2 linked regions of the Thermopolyspora flexuosa genome follow. The protein of the gene in region 1 interacts with the protein of each later gene in a pairwise test. Links are inferred from orthologs where the notes say so. Each region holds a gene or a part of one and is shown in the gene's direction. Other genes may lie near its edges.

Region 1 (2,992 bases):
CGGACTCCTCGACGTGCTGCTGGTCACGGGCCGGAACAAGCGTTCCATCGAGGACCATTTCGACCGAGCGTACGAGCTGGAGGAGGCGCTCGCCGCAAAGGGGGACGAGGTACGGCTGTCACAGGTGCTGGAGACGGCCGACCTCGCCACCGTGCACTACGTACGGCAGGGCGAGCCGAAGGGCCTCGGCCACGCGGTGCTGTGCGCCAAGCAGCACGTGGGCGACCACCCTTTCGCCTGTCTGCTCGGTGACGACCTGATCGACCCGCGCGACCCGCTGCTCAAGCGCATGATCGAGGTGCGCAGGCGGTACGGCGGCAGCGTGGTGGCGCTGATGGAGGTACCGAAGGACCAGGTCTCGCTGTACGGCTGCGCCGCGATCGCCCCCACCGAGGAGGATGACGTGGTGCGGGTCACCAACCTGGTGGAGAAGCCCGCCCCGGAGGACGCCCCGTCGAACTGGGCGGTGATCGGCCGCTACGTGCTCGACCCGGCGGTCTTCGAGGTGCTGGAGGAGACCAAGCCCGGCCGCGGCGGCGAGATCCAGCTCACCGACGCCCTGCTCACGCTCGCGGGACGGGACCGTGACGAGGGCGGCCCCGTCCACGGCGTGCTGTTCCGCGGGCGTCGCTACGACACCGGCAACAAGGCCGAGTACCTGCGCACCGTGGTGACGTTCGCCGCGGAACGCGAGGATCTCGCGCCCGAGTTCCTGCCGTGGCTGCGCCGCTTCGTGGAGGAGCGGGTCCGGTAGGCCACAATAGGCAACGTGCACGATCCCCGACGCCCCGGTGACGGCGTCACGCTGAAGCCCGTCGACCGGCACCTGGAGGAGATCCTCGCGACCGTGCGGGCGGTCACCCCGCTCGAGCTCGATCTCGACCAGGCGCTCGGCACCGTACTCGCCGAGAACGTCACCTCCCCGCTGCCGCTGCCGCCGTTCGACAACTCCGCGATGGACGGCTACGCGGTGCGGGCCGAGGACGTGGCCGGCGCGTCCGAGACGCGCCCGGTCGTGTTGCCGGTGATGGACGACGTGGCGGCCGGGGACGGACGCACGTACGCGGTGGGCCGCGGCATGGCCGCACGCATCATGACCGGCGCCCCGGTCCCCGGCGGCGCCGACGCGGTCGTGCCGGTGGAGTGGACCGACGGCGGCACGGTGCGCGTGGCGATCCGCCGCGCGCCCGAGCCGGGCAACGCGATCCGCCGGGCCGGCGAGGACGTCCGGCCCGGCCAGGTCGTGCTCCCGGCCGGGACGCCGATCGGCCCGGCCCAGCTCGGCATCCTCGCCGGGGTGGGGCGGCGCCGGGCGCGGGTGCTGCCGCGCCCGCGCGTGGTCGTGATGTCGACCGGCGCGGAGCTCGTGCCGCCGGGCGAGCCGCTGGCCCCCGGCAAGATCTACGAGTCGAACAGCTACACCCTCTGCGGCGCGGTACGGCAGGCCGGGGCCGAGGCGTACCGCGCCGAGGCGGTGACCGACGACCCGGCCGTGTTCCTCGACCGGCTGGAGTCCCAGCTGGTGCGGGCCGACGTGGTGATCACCAGCGGCGGGGTGTCGATGGGCGCGTACGAGCCGGTCAAGGAGGCGCTCGCCCCGCTCGGCACGGTGCGGTTCGACAAGGTCGCGATGCAGCCCGGCATGCCACAGGGGTTCGGCGTGGTCGGCGAGGACCGGGTGCCGATCTTCTGCCTGCCGGGCAACCCGGTGTCGGCGTTCGTGTCGTTCGTGCTGTTCGTCCGGCCCGCGCTGGACAAGATGCGCGGCCTGCCCGCGGGCCCGCCGAAGACCGTGCCCGCGACCGTGGACGCGCCGCTGCGCTCGCCCAAGGGCAAGCGCTCGTTCCTGCGCGGCGTGCTCGACGGCGACGTGGTGTCGCCGGTGCGCGGCCAGGGGTCGCACCAGCTCGGCGCGCTCGCCGCGGCGAACGCGCTCATCGTCGTGCCCGAGGACGTCACCGAGGTGCCCAAGGGCGCCACGGTCCGGGTCATTCCCCTCTGAGCACGCGCCCGACGTACGATCTGGGGTATTCGTACGGTTGAGCGACTGCCGGCGGCGGCCGGTCAGGAGGGCGATATGCGTGGGCTGACCCATATCGACGAGACCGGTGCGGCCCGCATGGTCGACGTGTCCGCGAAGGACGTGACCGTGCGCACGGCTCGCGCCACCGGCCGCGTGCTGCTGTCGCCGGAGGCGGTGGCGCTGCTGCGTTCCGGCGAGGTGCCCAAGGGCGACGCGCTCGGCGTGGCCCGCATCGCCGGCATCCAGGGCGCCAAGCGCACCCCGGACCTCATCCCGCTGTGCCACCCGATCGCGCTGCACGGCGTCAAGGTCGACCTGACGGTGGTCGACTCGGGCGTGGAGATCTCCGCCCGGGTGAAGACCGCCGACCGCACCGGCGTGGAGATGGAGGCGCTCACCGCGGTCAGCGTGGCCGCGCTCGCGCTCATCGACATGGTCAAGGCCGTGGACCCGGCGGCCGTCATCAGCGACGTGCGGGTGGAGGAGAAGACCGGCGGCAAGACCGGCGTGTGGACCCGGGACGCCGCCGCCGAGGGCCCGGAGGCGTCCTCGTGAGGGCGCTCGCGATCACGGTCTCCAACCGGGCATCCAAAGGCATCTATCCGGACAAATCCGGCCCGCTGCTCGTCTCGCTGCTGGAGGACGCGGGCTGCGAGCAGGTGGACGGCCCGCTCGTCATCCCCGACGGCGAGGCGGTCGAGACCGCGCTGCGCGACGGCGTGCGCGACGGCTACGACGTGATCGTCACCACCGGTGGCACCGGGCTCACCCCCACCGACCTCACCCCCGAGATGACCCGGCGGGTGCTCGACCGGGAGATCCCCGGCATCGCCGAGGCGATCCGGCAGGTCAACCGGGATAAGGTGCCCACCTCGATCCTGTCGCGCGGCCTCGCCGGCGTGGCGGGCCGCACCCTGATCGTGAACCTCCCGGGCTCGTCGGGCGGCGTCAAGGACGGCATGGCCGTAC
Region 2 (3,097 bases), 4.8 Mb from region 1 along the record:
CTACCGGTCCACGCCCCTGGACATCGACCACTGCCGGAAACCTCCTGGGACGTGTCTGTCCATCCGGATTGCGACGTGGCCGGTCAGCTTGCGGCTGTGCTGCCCGGAGATACGCAGGGTTCGGGGGTCCGGCTCACGCATTTCCAAGCTCGTCAAAACCTGATAAGTCCGGACGGCACGGTCCCCGTGCCGGGCCTTTCGACCGCCGGTACGGCCGGGCGGTGGGGCGAGCGCGCGTACGCCGGATTCGCGGCGGTCTCGTGCGGCGGCTCGCGCCGCGCTTCCCGCGCCCGGGCCGACGCCCTTGCCGACTCACATCTGTAAAGGTGGTTTCCGGTTTTCCCGGGCATTCCGGCCACGGCGTGCCGAGCCGTACCGGCCGTGCGGCACCGGCCCCGGCGGGCCTCCCGGCGGGCGGGCCGGCGACGGACGCGGCCAGGAGGTGAGACCACTGAAACCTGTGGGGCTTGTTTGGCGAAAGGTGACAAACAGCGGCGCGTCAGAGGCCGAACCCCGACCGGCGCGCACCGCGGCCGCGCGGGTGTACGGCACGGCCGTTCCCGGGCGAGGATGGCCGCGTGAGCCTTCACGCGATCCCGGCGGAGGAGCGGGCGGCGCCGTGTGAGTCGGTCTCCCGGGCACCGGACCCGCGGCTGCTGCCGTACGTCGTCGGCTACTCGGCCTTCCGCTCGCGGCCCGGCTCGGCGGCCCGGCACCGGATCCTTCCGCTCACCGCCACGACGGTGGTGATCGACATAACGAACGGGAGCGGGCTCGTCACCGGGCCACGCGCGGACTTCACCGTCGACGCGTCGGCGACCTGGCGCGAGGGGGTCGCCATCGGGCTGACGATCACCGGCCAGAACATCCGGGCCACCGGCGGCCTGGTGGTGTGACCCGCCGGGGGCGCGGGAGCCACCCGCCCCGCGCCTCCCGGTACGGCCGGCCGGTACGGCGGGGCCGCGCGGCCGATGGCCTAGCATGCGGGCATGCGTACCGCCGCGGGTGTGGTGCTCGCGGGCGGCCGTTCGACCCGGATGGGCACGCCGAAGGCCTGGCTGGACTGGCACGGCTCGACGCTGCTGTACCGGACGGCCGCCGTGCTGCGCCGTACCGTCGGCGGCCCCGTCGTCGTGGTGGCCGCCCCCGGCCAACGCCTGCCCCATCTGCCCGCGGGCGTCACCGTGACCGAGGACCCGGTGGAGGGCCGCGGCCCCATGCAGGGCCTCGCCGTCGGCCTCGCCGCGGTCGCCGACGCGGCCGAGACCGCGTTCGTCTGCTCCACCGATATGCCGTTCCTCCACCCGGCCTTCGTCCGCCGCGTACTCCGCGAGCTGGCCGACTCCCCCGCGGACCTGGCCCTCCCCGTGGTCGGCGGCTACCGCCAGCCGCTCGCCGCCGCGTACCGCACCTCGCTCGCCGGTCTCGTCGCCGACCTCCTCGCCAAGGGCGACCTGCGCCCCGGCATGCTCTTCCAGCACTGCACCGTGGCCTGGCTCGACGAGCCCCGCCTCCTCACCGACCCCGACCTCGCCGCCTGCGACCCGTCACTCGAATCGGTGACGAACGTCAACACCCCCGAGGACTACGCCGCGGCCCGCGCCCGCCCCGCGCCACCGGTCACCGTCGAGCGAGACGACACGCCGGTACGGCACAGCGTCCGGGCGGCGACCCTCGCCGAGGCGGCCACGGCCGTCGGCCTGTCGCCGGCCCTTGACATCGCCGTCAGGCTGAACGGCGAGGAGGTGCCCCCGGACGCGCTGTTGCCCCTGGTCGCCGGGGACCATGTCGTTTTCCTGGTGGCGGACACCGGCGGTGCAGACGCCGCAGGATCTCCGCATTCCCGCCGGCGACGTCCCGTGGACCTGTGACGGCGCCCGCGACCGGTGTCACCAATGCGGTACGCCAACCGACCGACGCAGGGTGCACCCGATCGCAATGTCCTCCGGGGTTGGCATGTCCTTTAGGCCCAGGATCACAAGGGGTGCCCGATCGCCGTGGCAAGCTCCCGCGCGCCCGGCACCCTCGGGTGCCGCTGCACCAGCTCGTCGGCGATCGCCCGGATGGACGGCCGGTCACGCACCTCGGCAGGCGCGTACGCATGCGCCTTGATCAATGCCTCAGCCGCCTGCTCCACGTCACCCGTAGGCCATGCCACACGCGCGATGTCCGTCCACAGCCGTGCCTTCCGCTCCGGGGTGGGGTACATCTCCTCCTTCAGCCGCCTGCCGACGTGCAGGCCTGCGCCCGGGTCACCAAGGACGTGGTTGAGGTTGACCCGATACAGCAATACGAACGGCAGCGCCACCTCAGCCTGCTGCGGTGGTAGGCGACGCGCGGCGCGTTCAGCCTCCGCGAGACGCTCGAACGCCCGCACTCGATCCCCAGCACCGGCCAGCGTGTAGGCAGAGGTACACAGCAGCCGCACATACATCCCCGCCTGGGCCGGTGTGCGAAGTCCGGCCGACTCCAGCCGGGATGCCGCCCCATCAACGACCCGCAACGCTTGCGGGTATCGGCCGGTGGTACGCAGCATCATCCCCAGTGCCCGAGCGGAGGCACCCATCGCAACCGGGCTGCCCGAGCGCGCCGACAGCAGCACCGATCGGTCCGCGGTGATCCGCGCGGACCGCTTGTGTCCGATCTTGTTGAGGGTGTCTGTCGCCACGTCGTGCACGGCCGCGGCGAGCGCCCACGCCGCAGGGACGTCGATCCGCTCGGCGGCCTCCCGCGCCGCCGCCAACGTGCCCGGCAGGGTCGCCATGAGCGTCGTAAGGGCACTGGCGTCCCACAACCGGCGTGCCTCCGCCAGCCGCCTGCGGATCTGCGGAAGGTCCTCGGGCCGTTCCGGCTCCGGCGGCACATCCAGCGCGTCATCGAAGGCCACCACGAGCCCCACGGGTATGGTCGCGGCTGTGGTCAGGAGGGCTCGGCGCCTCATCGGATCGTCTCCCTCAACATCGTGTCCTGGTCCGGTAACGCCCTGCCGAAGCTGATCACGTTCGACGCCGTACAACTCGCACAGCTCCGCGGACTCTTCGGGGGACATGGCGGCCTCGGATAGGCGTTCGAACAGCAGCCTGAGTTGGCCGACCTG

What was found. The genes of interacting proteins can lie anywhere in the genome.
Region 2: the proteins of glp (region 1) and mobA interact in binary tests that used the Escherichia coli proteins (3 or more experiments, as listed by UniProt). The link is inferred for Thermopolyspora flexuosa from one-to-one orthologs.

Annotation. Positions count from the first base shown.
Region 1 is NZ_VFPQ01000001.1:206,664-209,655, forward strand. The notes cover bases 79-2,903. They hold glp (molybdotransferase-like divisome protein Glp), read left to right. Parts: upstream 79-805; coding sequence 806-2,002; downstream 2,003-2,903. Other genes in these bases: galU (UTP--glucose-1-phosphate uridylyltransferase GalU), read left to right, coding at 79-754; moaC (cyclic pyranopterin monophosphate synthase MoaC), read left to right, coding at 2,078-2,578; FHX40_RS00935 (MogA/MoaB family molybdenum cofactor biosynthesis protein), read left to right, coding at 2,575-2,903. In the rest of the region: more of galU, read left to right, coding at 1-78; more of FHX40_RS00935, read left to right, coding at 2,904-2,992. UniProt on the Escherichia coli protein: Catalyzes the insertion of molybdate into adenylated molybdopterin with the concomitant release of AMP.
Region 2 is NZ_VFPQ01000001.1:5,030,708-5,033,804, forward strand. Bases 1-2,930 are described here. They hold mobA (molybdenum cofactor guanylyltransferase), read left to right. Parts: upstream 1-989; coding sequence 990-1,871; downstream 1,872-2,930. Other genes in these bases: FHX40_RS21555 (hypothetical protein), read left to right, coding at 579-896; FHX40_RS21565 (helix-turn-helix domain-containing protein), read right to left, coding at 1,976-2,930. In the rest of the region: more of FHX40_RS21565, read right to left, coding at 2,931-3,097. UniProt on the Escherichia coli protein: Transfers a GMP moiety from GTP to Mo-molybdopterin (Mo-MPT) cofactor (Moco or molybdenum cofactor) to form Mo-molybdopterin guanine dinucleotide (Mo-MGD) cofactor.